2 regions of the Nonomuraea sp. NPDC052265 genome follow, and region 2 is predicted to be linked to the other one. Evidence: riboswitches for the same ligand, from Rfam matches in the RefSeq annotation. Region 2 holds a riboswitch; the other holds the start of a gene.
What was found. A riboswitch is a leader RNA that binds a small molecule or an ion and turns the genes downstream of it on or off. The one in region 2 is predicted to bind cyclic di-AMP.
Positions count from the first base shown of each region.

Region 1: linked by a shared signal. The riboswitch ahead of ACIHAD_RS16385 (CHAP domain-containing protein) and the one ahead of ACIHAD_RS17935 (C40 family peptidase) in region 2 are both predicted to bind cyclic di-AMP.

Region 1 is NZ_JBIUBJ010000004.1:598,953-606,763, forward strand. Features, by position in the region: gene ACIHAD_RS16365 (DUF6716 putative glycosyltransferase) at 1-579, opposite strand, end outside; gene ACIHAD_RS16370 (hypothetical protein) at 576-1,520, opposite strand; gene ACIHAD_RS16375 (aldo/keto reductase) at 1,618-2,439, shown strand; gene ACIHAD_RS16380 (Gfo/Idh/MocA family protein) at 2,459-3,412, shown strand; cyclic di-AMP (ydaO/yuaA leader) riboswitch at 3,533-3,670, shown strand; gene ACIHAD_RS16385 (CHAP domain-containing protein) at 3,683-4,387, shown strand; gene ACIHAD_RS16390 (class I SAM-dependent methyltransferase) at 4,441-5,259, opposite strand; gene ACIHAD_RS16395 (YciI family protein) at 5,424-5,852, shown strand; gene ACIHAD_RS16400 (RNA polymerase sigma factor) at 5,896-7,167, shown strand; gene ACIHAD_RS16405 (extracellular solute-binding protein) at 7,542-7,811, shown strand, end outside.
Region 2 is NZ_JBIUBJ010000005.1:221,570-229,380, forward strand. Features, by position in the region: gene ACIHAD_RS17930 (NAD(P)-dependent alcohol dehydrogenase) at 1-906, shown strand, start outside; gene ACIHAD_RS17935 (C40 family peptidase) at 890-1,435, opposite strand; cyclic di-AMP (ydaO/yuaA leader) riboswitch at 1,466-1,627, opposite strand; gene ACIHAD_RS17940 (3-isopropylmalate dehydrogenase) at 1,727-2,773, shown strand; gene ACIHAD_RS17945 (branched-chain amino acid aminotransferase) at 2,961-4,058, shown strand; gene ACIHAD_RS17950 (Uma2 family endonuclease) at 4,081-4,632, opposite strand; gene ACIHAD_RS17955 (O-methyltransferase) at 4,711-5,358, opposite strand; gene ACIHAD_RS17960 (DsbA family protein) at 5,516-6,160, shown strand; gene cimA (citramalate synthase) at 6,357-7,811, shown strand, end outside.

The DNA.
Region 1 (7,811 bases), on a different contig from region 2:
CAGCACCCGCTCGCGGTCCTCCCGCGCCCGCGGCACCTTGGCCTGGGTGGCGAACACGACCCGGTCGCCGCCGCCGGCCGCCGCGCCGGGCCGCAGGAACGGCAGCCGGGCCAGCCCGACCGCCCCTCCTCCGCCGAGCCGGCCGGCGATCCCGGAGAACTCGGCCACCTCGCGCTCGCTGTGGACCACGAACAGGTCGCAGCCGCTGCGGAACAGCCACGCCTTCTCCGTGGCCGGGACCGAGATGCCGGGCAGCCCGCTGACGAACACCGGCCGTGACCGGCCTGCCGGCCGCAGCCCGGCCAGCACGTCGGCCACCAGCACGTCCACGACCGGGCCGGTGCAGCCGACCAGGATCGCGTCGGGCCTGGTGCGCTCGGCCAGGCGGCGCAGCGACCGCGCCGACAACACCGGGGGCGCCGCGCGCCCGCCCACCGCCGCCGCGATCTGCTCCGCCGAGGGCGCGATCGGGGTACGCACCACCACCAGCTCCGTGTCGCAGCCCGCGGGCAGGTCGTCGAGCAGGCAGGCCGCCCACTTCAGATACGAGTCGGAGTCGGCTACCGCCAGCACCCTCACCTGGAAGCTCCTGTCAGATGCGATCGCAGGCCGGGGGCCGCCCTGCTCGTCCACCAGTCGTCGGGAACGTCCACCGGCTCGACCTCGACACCGCGCGGGCCGAGCAGCACCCGCAGCGAGGTGATCGCGGTCGAGGGAAGGCTGAGCACCCGCTGCCCGGCGCCGAGGCCGCGCAGGGTCAGCTCGGCCGGCGCGCCCGCGTCGTGCACCGTGATGCCGGGACGCTCCCTGATCAGCGCGAGGTCGACGGGGTCCTCGCGGCGGTGCGGGTAGTAGGCCAGCGGCTCGCGGCCGGCCAGGTCGGTCAGCCAGCGCAGGTAGTGGTCGCGGTGCACCAGGCCGTTGCGGACCAGGGAGGTGCCGAGGACGACCGTCCGCTCGGCGGGCCCCTGGGCGCTCGGCGGCTGGGCGCGCAGCCAGGCGAAGTCGTGGCGTACGAGGTCGACGCCCACCTCGCGGACGGCGGCGGCCAGCTCGTCGGGGACGGGCAGGGCGGTGAAGACCGAGACCCGGCTCATCCGCAGCCGCAGCGCGGCGGCCAGGCCGAGCAGGGCGCGCGCCCGCGACGGCGTCGCCCGTGCCCGCAGCAGCGGCCGGTACGGCCCGGCGGCCAGCAGTTCGAGCAGCCTGAGCGTGGCCAGGCCGTCGTCCACGACGACGATGCGGCCGGGGTCGGAGGTCAGCCAGCGCACCTGGACCTTGCCGGAGAACGCGTCGCCCACGGCCTGGACGCGGCGCGGCATGCGCTCGCGCGGCTCGTCCAGCACCAGGCCGGCGGGCAGGTCGAGGCGGCGCAGCTCCTTGCGGGTGGCGCGCAGCGGGCGCAGGCCGGCGCGCGGCACGACCACGGTGTCCGGGCCGAGCAGCCCGGCGTGGTGGGCCTCGACGGCGCACAGCATCTGGAGCGGGGACTCCACCCAGGCCGACGCCTGTCTGACCACTCTGTTTCCCCCAGCCGGTGGATGGCCTTGCACGACCCGCTACAAGCTAGCCCGGCCTGCTTAAGCAGCAAGAAACGTCACGTGAACAATGGAGGGTATGAACTCGCTGATGCTCAACACCGACGGTGTGCAGATACCACAGCTCGGCTTCGGCGTCTGGCAGGTCTCTGCCGACGACGCCGAGCACGCCGTGACGACCGCGCTGCGCGCCGGATACCGTCACGTCGACACCGCCGCCGCCTACGAGAACGAGGAGGGCGTCGGCCGGGCCGTGCGCGCCGCCGGGGTGCCACGGGAGAAGGTGTTCGTCACCACCAAGCTGTGGAACGGCGACCACGAGCGGGCCGAGCAGGCCTTCGACGAGAGCCTGGCCCGCCTGGGCCTCGACTACGTAGATCTTTTCCTGATCCACTGGCCGGTCCCGCAGCAGGACAAGTACGTGCAGGCCTGGCGCGCGCTGGAGAAGATCTACCGTGACGGCCGGGCCAAGGCCATCGGCGTCTCCAACTTCACGGTCGCCACCCTGACCCGGCTGATGAACGAGACCGACATCACGCCCTCGATCAACCAGATCGAGCTGCACCCGTACTTCCAGCAGCGCGAGATGCGGGCCTTCCACGAGGCCAACGGCATCCTGACCGAGGCGTGGAGCCCGCTCGGGCAGGGCAAGGGGCTGCTGTCCGACCCGGCGCTGCGCGTGTTGTCGGAGAAGTACGGCAAGACGCCCGCGCAGATCGTGCTCCGCTGGCACCTTCAGCTCGGCAACGTGGTGATCCCCAAGTCGGTCACCCCGGCCCGGATCGAGGAGAACATCGACGTGTTCGACTTCATCCTCGACACCGAGGACCTGGTGGCCATCGGCGCGATGAACGCGGGACGGCGGATCGGGCCCGACCCCGACTCGTTCAACCTGACCTGAGCGCTCTACGATCTCGGGCGTGCGAGATTTCACCTGGGGGATAGCGGCGACCGGCGGCATCGCGCGTACCGTGGGGGCGGCCATCGCGGCCGAGCCCGGCATGCGGGTGGCCGCCGTCGGCTCGCGGAGCCCGCTCAGGGCGCGGGCCCTGGCCGACGAGCTGGGCGCGGAGTCGGCCTACGGCTCCTACGAGGCCCTGTGCGCCGATCCGGCCGTCGACGCGGTCTACGTCGCCACGCCGCACGCCCAGCACCTGGAGGTGGCCGAGGCGGCCATCGCGGCGGGCAAGTCCGTGTTGTGCGAGAAGCCGCTGGCGGCCACCGTGGCCGACGCCGAGCGGATGGTGGCGCTGGCCCGCGCGGCCGGGGTCTTCCTCATGGAGGCCATGTGGATGCGCTTCAACCCGCTCATCCAGCGGGTGGCGGCCGATCCGCGTTTCGGTGAGATCCGCTCGGTGCGGGCCTCGTTCGGGTTCGCGCTGCCCTACGACCCCGCCCATCGGCTGTGGGCGCCGGAGCTGGGCGGCGGGGCCCTGCTCGACCTGGGGATCTACCCGTTCGGGCTGGCTCAGCTCCTGCTCGGCATGCCGCGGGAGCTGCGGATGACCGGCTCGCTGGCGCCCAGCGGGGTCGACGCCGAGGCGGGCGGCGTGCTGCTGTACCCGGGCGGGCGGCGGGCGCTGGTGGAGGTGTCCCTGCTCGCGCATCACCCCAACGACGCGAGCGTGGTGGGCACGTCGATGCGGGCCGACATCCTGGCGCCGTTCTGGGCGCCGGAGCGGGTGCTGCTGTCGGGGCCGTCGATGGAGACGGAGGAGCTGGTGCTCGACCCGGCCGACAACGGGTACGCCGGGGAACTGCGCGAGGTGCGTACCGCCACGGCCGAGGGCCGGACCGAGAGCGCCGTCATGCCGCTTGACGAATCCCTTGCCATGATGGGGCTTCTGGCCGACGCGCGGGGCCAACTCTCCTAGCTGGACCTTTAGGCATTTGCCTTGCTCTTGCCCGATGTATTACCTTGTGGGGCATCTCGCGGCAGACGTCCGGTTTGTCCGCCGGCTTTGTCAAACCATCGCAAGACATTTCACAGGATCGTCCTGTGACCGCTGAATCCGCCTCCGGGCGGAACCGGGGACCCACGTCCTTTGGGGTGAATCGGCACTTCGGTGCCGTAGGGCAGCTTCCACGTCCGAACCCGTCAGCTAACCCGGTAAGCGGCATGGAAGCAAGGAGTAATGCCCTCGATGGCCAAACACCGTCCCATCCGTGCCCCGAAGATCAACTACGTCCGCGCCGCGCTCGGCGCGACCATCCTCGCCTCCGCGATCGGCGCCCACGCCACCGCGGCCACCGCGGCCACCGCCGACAGCGCCGACCCGGCCGCCGCCGCCGGACGCCCGGCGGTCGCGCCGCAGGCCGCCGCCCAGGTTCGCAAGGCGGAGGAGACCCGGGTCAACGTCACCGCCGCGCAGGTCCTGGCCCTGGCCAAGGCCCAGGTCGGCACCTCCGAGAACGCCTACGGCGGTGGCACCAAGTTCCAGAAGTGGTACGCCGACTCCCAACGCGCCGCCGAGACCATCGCCCGCGACGGCGGCACCCGCGCGATGTACCTCAACGCGCCCTGGTGCTCGATCTTCGTCTCCTGGGTCGGCGAGCAGACCGGCGCCCGCCCGCAGGTCGGCTGGGACGCCTGGACCGTGGCCCACGCCAAGTGGTTCGCCGCCAACGACCGCTGGGGCACCGAGGCCAGGCCCGGCGCCGTCGTCTTCTTCTCCTGGGGCGGCAGCAAGAGCCTGGACGCCATCCAGCACGTCGGCTTCGTCACCAGGGACAACGGCGACGGCACGATCTCCACGGTCGAGGGCAACACCGGCAACGGCAAGGTCGAGGAGCGCGTCCGTCCGACGTCGCAGGTCGTCGGCTACGGCTACCCGCAGTACGCGGGCTGACTCCCCCGGCTCCGAGCGCGCGTCCCGCACGGGGGACGCGCGCTCGCCGCGTCTCAGGACCGGACCGCCACCAGCGAGTACAGGACCGGCAGGTACGAGTCCCCGAACGGGAGCCGGTACCGGCCGTCCTCGCCCTCGGGCAGCAGCCCGCGCGGGTCCGTCTCGGCGGCGACGTGCTCGCCCAGCTCGGCGACCGTGAGCCCGGCGCGCGCCGCCGCCGTGACGATCTCGCCCAGCGAGTACGGGTACTGGACGGTCTCCTGTGCCTCGGTCACCACCCCGGCGTCGGCGTACGTGCCGGTCACCGTCTCGCGGTGGGCCTGGCCGCCGCCGTAGGGCCAGTCGACCACCAGCGGGTCGAGCGAGGCCACCGTCTCGTAGGCCGGATGCAGGTCGACCAGCACCAGCCGTCCGCCGGGCCGCAGCGCCATGGCCGCGCCGCGCATCCAGGCGGCGAGGTCGCCGATCCAGCACAACACGCCGTACGTGGCCACCGCCACGTCGAAGCCCCCGGCCAGCGACTCGGGCAGCCGCTGCGTGTCGGCCTCCACGAACGTGGCCGCCAGCCCCGCCTTGACCGCCAGCTCGCGGGCCCGGGCGACCGCCACCGGGGAGAAGTCGACGCCGGTCACCCGTGCCCCGAGCCGCGCCCAGCTCAGCGTGTCCATGCCGAAGTGGCACTGCAGGTGGAGCAGGTCCTTTCCGGCGACGTCGCCGGCCAGGCGGCGGTCGAGCTCGTAGAGGGTCTGCCGGCCGGCGAGGAAGGCGTCCACGTCGTAGAACCTGTCGGTGGGGGTCGAGCCGTGGACGCGGGCGCGCTCGTCCCAGAGGGCCCGGTTGGGGGCGAGGGCGTCGTCTGCGGGTTGGGGCATGGGGCGAGGATGGCACATCGGCCGCGCCGCCGCACGACCGGTACGGTGCCCTGAGAACGGACGGTCCGCGCCCGCGTGTCGATCCGGGCGGCGCCCGTTCGACGCATCGGCGAGACCGGCTCCGCCGCGGGGCCTCGGACGGAAGGGACGGCAGCGTGAAATTCATGATCGTCGGCAAGGCCGGTGCGGAGACCGAGGCGGGGGCGCTGCCCAGCCAGGAGGTCGTCGACAACATGCACGCCTACAACGAGGCGCTGGCCAGAGCGGGGGTGCTGCTGGCCGCCGAGGGACTCTACCCGAGCTCGCAGGGCGCGCAGATCGCCTACAGCGGCGGCCGGGCGACGGTGATCGACGGCCCGTTCGCCGAGGCCAAGGAGCTGATCGCGGGGTTCTGGCTGATCCAGGTGAAGTCCAGGGAGGAGGCCGTCGAGTGGGCCCTGCGCGTGCCCGTCCCCGAGGGCTGCGACGGGATCGCGCTGGACGTGTGGCGGGTGTACGACGCCTCCGACGCGCCGGACGCGGCCTCGTCCGACCCGGAGGAGGTCGAGCGGGAGCGGGCCATGCGCCGGCGCCTGGGCACGCGAGAGCTCTGACCTCGGCTTGCGGACCGCGGGCGGCGGCTGGTGTCATGAGCCGATGACGGCTTCCGGCCCCCACCGGGCGATCGAGGCGACGACGGCATCCGAGACGCACCGGGCGATCGAGGCGGTCTGGCGGATCGAGGCCGCCCGGCTCATCGCCGGCCTCGCCGGGCTGGTGCGCGACGTCGGCCTGGCCGAGGAGCTGGCCCAGGACGCGCTGGTCGCGGCCCTGGAGCAGTGGCCGGGGTCGGGCGTGCCACGCAACCCGGGCGCCTGGCTGATGACGGTGTCCAAGCGCCGCGCCGTCGACCTGATCCGCAGGAACGAGCGGATGTCCCGCAACCTGGCCGAGCTGGGCCACCGGCTGGAGAGCGCCGAGGAGCCGCCCGAGCCCGACGAGATCGAGGACGACCTGCTCCGGCTGGTCTTCACCGCCTGCCATCCGGCGCTGTCGATGGAGGCGCGGGTGGCCCTGACGCTGCGGGTGCTCGGCGGCCTGAGCACCGACGAGATCGCCCGCGCGTTCCTGGTGCCCGAGCCGACCGCCGCCCAGCGGATCGTGCGGGCCAAGCGCACCCTGGCCGACCGGAGGGTCCCGTTCGAGGTGCCGCAGGGCGCCGAGCTGGCGGGACGGCTGTCGTCCGTGCTGGAGGTCATCTACCTGATCTTCAACGAGGGGTACTCGGCGACGGCGGGCGACGACTGGATGCGGCCCGGCCTGTGCGAGGACGCGCTACGGCTGGGCCGGGTGCTGGCGGGGCTGATGCCCGCCGAGCCCGAGGTGCACGGGCTGGCCGCGCTCATGGAGATCCAGGCGTCCAGGGCGGCGGCCCGGGTGGGGCCGTCCGGCGAGCCGGTGCTGCTGCTGGAGCAGGACCGCGCGCGGTGGGACCGGCTGCTCATCGGGCGCGGGCTGGCGGCGCTGGCGCGGGCCGAGGAGCTGGGCGGCGGGTCCGGGCCGTACACGGTGCAGGCCGCCATCGCGGCCTGCCACGCCCGCGCGGTCGATCCCGGCGACACCGACTGGGTACGCATCGCGAGCCTGTACGAGTCGCTGGCCCGGCTGGCCCGCTCCCCCGTCGTCGAGCTCAACCGCGCGGTGGCGCTGTCGATGGCCTACGGCCCGGCCGTCGGCCTGGAACTGCTCGACCAGATCGTGGACGAGCCGTCGCTGAAGGGCTACCACCTGCTGCCGAGCGTCCGCGGCGACCTGCTGTTCAAGCTGGGCCGGCGCGGCGAGGCGCGGGCCGAGTTCGAGCGGGCGGCCTCGATGACCCGCAACTCCCGCGAGCGGGCGCTGCTGCGCGAGCGCGCCGCCGCCTGCTGAGAGCGGCCGTCCGAGAGCGGCCGTCCCCTCCTCCGGGGGGCTGGGCGTTGGAACGTTCCGGACGGCCGTCACGCACAGTGACAACCGGACCTGACCCGGAGCAAGCCCGGAGGGTGCGGGCGACATGCCCTTGATGCGGCACGAAAGATGTCTCTTGAGGTGGGAGCGCTCCCAAACGGCCCTTCACACCCTTCATCCCCATAAATCCTGATTCTTGGTTACAAAACACCCCATTGGTAACGGTTCCGTTTCGGTGGATTGACGTTCACAGCCGGTAAGTGCACCCTTTGTGGGAGCGCTCCCAAACACTCCCACCGCGGCGGAGCGCGTGCCGCGGTGCACCTCCCCACCATTCACCCGAGAAGGGGTCTCCCATGATGATCAGCAAGCGTCACGGTCTGGCCGCGGCCTCAGCCCTGGCCGCGGCGGCGCTGACCGTCGCGTCGTGCGGCAGCGGCGACACGCCGGCCGCCGGCAGCTCCCCCGCCTCCTCCGCGGCGGCGGCCGAACCCGTCACCATCCGGGTGCAGACCTTCGGCGGCGGCTCCAACTTCGGCTACAAGAACGCCATCGAGAAGTGGAACGCCGAGCACAAGGACATCCAGATCAAGGAAGAGCACCTGACCGACCAGTTCGAGCAGCAG
Region 2 (7,811 bases):
GTGCTGGTCCGGGTGCGGGCCACGTCCGTGCAGCCCTATGACTGGCACTTCATGCGGGGAGAGCCGTACCTGGCCCGGGTCATGGGCGGCGGGGTCGGGTTGCGCCGGCCCAGGATCGCCGTCCTCGGGGCCGATGTGGCGGGGGAGGTCGAGGCGGCGGGCAAGGACGTCACGCTGTTCCGCCCCGGCGACGAGGTGTACGCGATGTCCCTTCAGGGCGGCTTCGGCGAGTACGTCTGCCTGCGGCAGAGCGAGGTGGCGCCCAAGCCGGAGTGTCTGTCGTTCGAGCAGGCGGCGGCGGTGCCGATGGCGGCCAACACCGCGCTCATCGCGCTGCGCGACGAGGGACGCGTCCAGCCGGGCCACAAGGTGCTGGTCAACGGCGCGTCCGGCGGTGTGGGCACGTTCGCCGTGCAGCTGGCCAAGGCGATGGGGGCCCACGTCACCGGCGTGTGCAGCGGGCGGAACGCGGACCTGGTCCGCTCGCTCGGCGCGGACGACGTCATCGACCACACCAAGGAGGACTTCGCGGCGTCGGACCGGCGCTTCGACGTCCTCCTCGACGTCGCGGGCGGCCGCCGGCTGTCGGACTGCCGCCGCGCGCTGACCAGGAAGGGCACGTACGTGCTGGTCGGCGGGCCGGCCGGCCGCTGGGTGCAGCCGGCCGGCCACATGTTCGCCGCGCTCGCGTCGGCGCCCTTCGTCCCGCAGCGGATCGTCAGGGCGGACGTGGTCCGCTGCGGGAGCAACAGGGCGAACCTGCTGACGCTGACCGGGATGGTCGAGCGGGGGGAGGTCACCCCGGTCATCGACAGGACCTTCCCGTTCGGCGAGATCCCGGCGGCCGTCCGCTACCAGGAGGAGGGACACGCCCCGGGGAAGGTCGTCGTCACAGGGTCGCGGTGAGCATGGCGGGGGCGGGGGCCTTGCGGAGCTTGGCGTAGTCCGCCCAGCGCTTGACGCCCTTGGGGTCGGGGCGTACCGCGCCGACGAAGGCCTGCCTGCGCCACTGCGACAGGCGTTCCTCCTTCACCACGTCGCCGGTGTGGGGGGAGTGGACCATGTAGCCGGGCTTGGAGATCATGCCGACGTGGCCGAGGCCGCTGAAGAACACCAGGTCGCCTGGTTCGAGGTCCTTCCAGGCGATCTTCTTGGAGAAGGCGCCGTACTGCTCCGCGGCGGTTCTGGGGAGCTCGATGCCGGCGTCCTCGTAGGCCCGGAGCATGAGGCCCGAGCAGTCGTAGCCCCGTTCGCTGGCGCCGCCCCACACGTACGGGGTGCCGCGCTTGTCCATGGCGTATTCGAGGGCGACCTTCCAGGCCGGTTTCGGCACGTGCCGTTCCTGGACCTGTTTCACCTGGGGGCCGGTGAGGGTGATGGCGGGGGAGGGGTCGGCGGGAGCTGCGGGCGCGAGACCTGCGCCGCCCGCTGCCACCGCCAGGAGAATGGCGATGCTAGACAGGGGACTGTCCTTCCACGTGGCCGGCCGGGTTAGCTGACGGGCTCGGGCCTGGAAGTAGCCCTACGGCGGTGCTTCCTGGAGGGAGAGCGGTGCCGATTCGCCCCGGGGGGAGAGATGGGTCCCCGGCTCCACGCAGCGGCTGCGTGGATTAGGCTCGTCGGACTCTAACGAAACGGTCAAAAGGTCGCAATCCCCCCAAAACGGATTGTCCGGAGGTTGAGATGATGTGTTCGTCAGCCGAGACGAGCCGGTAAGGTACCGCCCATGGAGTCGCGTAACATCCGCCTGGCCGTCATCCCTGGGGATGGCATCGGCGCCGAGGTCGTAGCCGAAGGGCTCAAGGCCCTGGAGGCCGTGGGCACGAAGATCGAGCCCACCCACTACGACCTGGGCGCAGCCCGCTACCACCGCACGGGCGAGACGCTGCCCGACGCGGTGCTCGAAGAGCTGCGCGGCTACGACGCGATCCTGCTCGGCGCCGTGGGCGACCCCAGCGTGCCGCCGGGCATCCTGGAGCGCGACCTGCTGCTCAAGCTCCGGTTCGAGTTCGACCACTACGTCAACCTGCGTCCGGTCAAGCTGTTCCCGGGCGTCGAGACCGCGCTGGCCGGCGCCACCGCCGAGCACATCGACATGGTCGTCGTCCGCGAGGGCACCGAGGGCCTCTACGCCGGCACCGGCGGCGTCGTGCGGCGCGGCACGCCGCACGAGATCGCCACCCAGGAGTCGCTGAACACCGCCCACGGCGTCGAGCGCGTCGTGCGCTACGCCTTCCAGAAGGCTCGGTCGCGGCCCCGCAAGAAGCTCACGCTCGTCCACAAGACGAACGTGCTCACCTTCGCCGGCGACCTCTGGCAGCGCACGGTCAACCGCGTGGCCGAGGAGTTCCCCGACGTCACCACCGACTACGGCCACATCGACGCGGCCTCGATGTTCTTCGTCACCCAGCCCGAGCGCTTCGACGTGATCGTCACCGACAACCTGTTCGGCGACATCATCACCGACCTCGGCGCCGCGATCGCCGGCGGCATCGGCCTGGCGGCCAGCGGCAACATCAACCCCGAGCGCACCTCGCCGAGCATGTTCGAGCCGGTGCACGGCAGCGCGCCCGACATCGCCGGTCAGGGCAAGGCCGACCCGACCGCCACCATCCTGTCCGTGGGCATGCTCCTCGACCACCTCGGCCTGCACGCCGAGGCCGCCAAGGTCGAGCAGGCCGTGGCCGCCGACATCGCCGAGCGCGTCACCGGCCGCGCCGGCCGCACGACCAGCGAGATCGGCGACGACATCTCCGCGCGAGTATCCGGCTAGGACCGTCTAGCCCCGTACGCGCCTGGCGGTCCCGGAGAGGGCTGCCAGGCGCTTTTTGCGTCCAGAGGGACCGAACCATCCCAACTGCCTCTTGCCATCCCAAATGGCAAGACAATAGGAAGTACGAATACTGCTCGTGGGCAGTAGCTTTCAGAATCGCAGATTCGCAGAGAGAAGGACCGTCGTCATGACCATCGCTCAGAAGCTCAGCTTCGACGTGCAGCATTCCGACCACGCTCGCACCGCGGCCGAGCGGGAGCAGGTACTGGCGAACCCCGGATTCGGGCAGGTCTTCACCGACCACATGATCTCGATCGACTACACCGAGGGCGAGGGGTGGCACGACGCCCGGCTCCTGCCGTACGGGCCGCTCTCGCTCGACCCCGCGACCTCGGTGTTCCACTATGCGCAGGAGCTGTTCGAGGGACTGAAGGCGTACCGGCAGATCGCCGGCTCGATCGTGACGTTCCGCCCGTACGCCAACGCCGCCCGCTTCAACCGCTCGGCCGAGCGCATGGCCATGCCGGAGCTGCCGGAGGAGGCGTTCGTGGAGTCGCTGGCGCTCCTGGTCTCGGCCGACAAGGAGTGGGTGCCCACCACCGAGGGCCACAGCCTCTACCTGCGCCCGTTCATGTTCGCCACGCAGCCCGGACTCGGCGTCAACTACCCGTCCAAGACCTACAAGTACATGGTCATCGCCTCGCCGGCGGGCTCGTACTTCACCGGCGGCATCAAGCCCGTCTCGGTGTGGCTGTCGACCGAGTACACGCGCGCCGCGCCCGGCGGCACCGGCTTCGCCAAGTGCGGCGGCAACTACGCCGCCGCCTTCGTCGCCCAGCGCCAGGCCGTCGAGAACGGCTGCGACCAGGTCGTCTGGCTCGACGCCCACAAGCACGAGTACGTCGAGGAGATGGGCGGGATGAACCTGTTCTTCGTCTTCGGCAACAAGCTCGTCACCCCGGCGCTCACCGGCACCCTGCTGCCCGGCATCACCCGGGAGTCGATCCTGGAGATGGCCGACGACCTCGGCCTGGAGACCGAGGAGCGGCTGATCTCGGTGGACGAGTGGGAGTCCGCCTGCGCCGCAGGCGAGCTGACCGAGGTGTTCGCGTGCGGCACCGCCGCCGTGGTGACCCCCGTGGGCTCGGTCAGGGGCGCCGACCGCTCCTGGACCATCGCCGACGGCACCCCGGGCCCGGTGACCATGCGGGTGCGCGAGGAGCTCGTCGGCATCCAGTACGGCGCCCGCCCCGACACCCGCGACTGGATTCACAAGATCGTCTAGTGCCCCGCCAGGGGGCCGGCGTTCAGGCGCCGGCCTCCGTCAGGGCCGCGGTGTCGACGTTGACGTTCCACGGCTCGGGCAGGAACACCGGCTCGCCCAGGGAGACCACGTTCTCGCTGCGGTAACGCGTCCCGCCGGGCCCGCCGTACAGCGTCACCAGCCGCTGGAACGGGTCGATCACCAGGTAGAGCGGCACCCCGCCGCGCGCGTAACCGCCGGTCTTGACGAAGTGCACGTCGTACGTCGTGGCCACCGAGACGACGTCGACGAGCAGGATCGTCGAGGCGCCGTGGACGGCGTGCTCCTCGTGCAGGCGCGGCCGGTGGGGGACCACGGCCAGGTCGGGCACGTAGAGGTCGTGGCCGGGCCCCAGGTAGACGGAGATGTTCGGCCAGATCTCCCAGCCCCGGCCGGCCATCGCGGCGGCGAGCTGGAACAACGTCCTGGACAGGATCATGTTGTGCTGCCAGGTGCCCGGTTCGTTCACCACGATCCGGCCCTGGACCGTCTCGATGCGGAACTGGGGGAAGAGTTCGCGCACGATGCGGTAGCGCTCTTCGAGGGGCCTGACCATGCCGCCGTCCTCATGTTTTCCGGGGGTCTCCTGAGGATCACTCAGAGTAATGGCGGCACGGTTCCGGCGTCCCGTGATCTAGTGGTTCTTCCTGATCATCGTGATCCCGTCGGCGACCGGCAGCATGACCACGCTCACCCGCGGGTCCTCGATCACCAGGTCGTTGAACTCGCGGATCTGCACCGTCGTCGTCTCCGCGTGCGCCGGGTCGGCCACGTGCCCGCTGCGCAGGGTGTTGTCGGCCAGCAGCAGGCCGCCCGGCCGCAGCCGCTCGACCAGCAACTCGTAGTAACCGGGGTAGTTGTCCTTGTCGGCGTCGAGGAAGGCCAGATCGACGGGCTCGTCGAAGGCGGCCAGCGTCTCCAGGGCGGGCCCGAGGGTCAGCGAGACGCGGTCGGCCACGCCCGCCTTCTCCCAGTAGCGCCGGGCGATCGAGGTCCACTCCTCGCTGACGTCGAAGCAGTGCAGCCGCCCGCCGGACAGCCCCCGCGCGATGCAGATCGAGGAGTAGCCGGTGAACGTGCCCACCTCGACCGCCACGGCCGGGGCCGCGAGCTGGGTGAGCATGGTCAGGAACCGGCCCTGGTCGGCGGAGATCTGCATGCCGGCGCGGTCGCCCGTCGCCTCGGCGGTCTCCCGCGCCAGCTCCTCCAGCAGGGAGTCGGGCGGGGTGGAGTGGTCGAGGATGTACCGGCCCACCGCGGGGTCGAGGAGGTTCGCCTTCATGAAGGTCATTCTCTCCTCACAGCGTTCTCTCACCGTCATCAGGTACCAATGAGAGGTCCGCCGACGGCCGCCGCGCCGGGCCCGGCCCTGGCGGCTGTCCGGAGAGCGGTTCTGTCGTTGGTAGGGTCTGCGCGATCGGTGAGCTGGAAGTGGGCGGATGATGAAGCGGTTGGTTGCGGTCGTGGTCGCGTGTGCGGCGCTGGTGGTGCTGGGTGTGCTGGCCTTCTCGGAGCCGGGTGAGACGGCCGGGTCGGTACGCCTGACCAGGCAGCTCGACGGTTCGATGGTCCTGGCGGACAGGTCCAGCGACGCGCCCGTGCTCGACGTGTACGAGGACTTCGACTGTCCGATCTGCAAGGAGATGCACTCCAAGGTCGACGGCACGATCCAGAAGCTGGCCAGGGAGGGCAGGCTCAAGGTCGTCTTCCACCCCGTGACGATCTTCCAGGACGAGCCCATGCGCTCCAACTCCATCAGGGCCGCGGCCGCCGCCCGATGCATGCCGGAGGACAACTGGCTCGCCTTCAGGGACGAGCTCTACGCGATGCAGCCCGCCCCGCACGGCACGGCCTCGGGCTTCACCGTGCAGGAGCTGGTCGCGGCGGCCAGGAAGGCCGGCGCCTCGGTGGACGAGTGCGTGACCTCGCAGTCGTACGCCAAGACGCACCTGGCGGAGACCGCGAAGATCCACATCCAGGGCACGCCGACCGTCCTGCTCAACGGGCAGCAGCTCGGCAACGAGGTGTTCGACCCGGCGGCGCTCGAACGCGCCGTCACCGGCGGCGCCGGCGTGCAAGTGTAAAGGTCGTGTCCACGAGTTGAGACCGATGTGCCAGATGGTGAATCCCTGTGGCAGACTGACAGGCACCATGTTCTACAGTCTGCTCATTATCGGCAGGCGCGCTGGCTGACACAGGGACACCGCCAGCGCGCAGACCTCTCACGTCCGTGAGGGGTCTTTTTGTTTTCCAGGACACGGATCCGAAAGAAGAGACTTCATGGCCGACGACCGCTTCCACGTCTACGACACGACGCTGCGCGATGGCGCGCAGCAGGAAGGACTCAACCTCACCGTCGTCGACAAGCTCGCCATCGCGCGGCACCTGGACAGCCTGGGCGTCGGTTTCATCGAGGGGGGCTGGCCTGGCGCCAACCCCAAGGACACAGAGTTCTTCAGGCGCGCTCGAACAGAGCTCGACCTGAAGCACGCGCAGCTCGCCGCGTTCGGCGCGACCCGCCGGGCCGGTGTGAAGGCCGCCGACGACCCATTGGTAGCCGCATTGCGCGAATCCGGCGCGCCGGTCGTGACCCTTGTCGCCAAGAGCCACGACCGGCACGTGGAGCTGGCCCTCCGCACGACTCTCCAGGAGAACCTCGCGATGATCCGCGACACGGTCTCTCACCTTCGTGCGGGGGGACAGCGAGTCTTCCTCGACGCCGAGCACTTCTTCGACGGTTACAAGTCCAACCCAGCCTACGCGCTCGAAGTGCTGCGGACCGCCGCCGAGGCCGGGGCCGACGTCATCGCCCTGTGCGACACGAACGGCGGCATGCTGCCCGACGAGCTGGCCGAGACCGTGCACGCGGCCGTCCAGACCAGCGCCCGCGTCGGCATCCACTGCCACGACGACACCGGCTGCGCCGTCGCCAACACCCTGGCCGCGGTCAAGGCGGGCGCCACGCACGTCCAGGGCTGCGCGAACGGCTACGGCGAGCGCTCGGGCAACGCCAACCTCTTCACCGTCGTCGCCAACCTCCAGCTCAAGCGCGGCTTCGACCTCGTGCCGCAGGAGGCGCTGGCGGACATGACCCGCATCGCGCACGCGATCACCGAGGTCACCAACGTCACCCCCAACTCCCACGCGCCCTACGTCGGCATGTCCGCCTTCGCGCACAAGGCCGGCCTGCACGCCAGCGCGATCAAGGTCGACCCCAACCTCTACCAGCACATCGACCCGGCCGCCGTCGGCAACGACATGCGCATGCTCGTCTCCGACATGGCCGGCCGCGCCTCCGTCGAGCTCAAGGGCCGCGAGCTGGGCTACGAGCTGACCCCGGAGCACACCAAGACGCTCGTCGAGCGCGTCAAGGAGCTGGAGTCGCAGGGGTTCACCTTCGAGGCCGCGGACGCGTCGTTCGAGCTGCTGCTGCGCGACACCGTCCAGGGGGCGCGCCGGCGCCACTTCGAGGTGGAGTCGTGGCGGGTGATCGTCGAGCGTACGAAGGGGGGCGAGCTGGTCAGCGAGGCCACCGTCAAGCTGCACGCCAAGGGCGAGCGCATCGTCGCCACCGGCGAGGGCAACGGGCCCGTCAACGCCCTCGACAAGGCCGTGCGGCAGGGGCTTGAGCAGCTCTACCCCGAGCTGGCCAGGCTGGAGCTGGTGGACTACAAGGTCCGCATCCTCGAAGGCACCCACGGTACGGACGCCGTCACCCGCGTCCTCATCACCTCC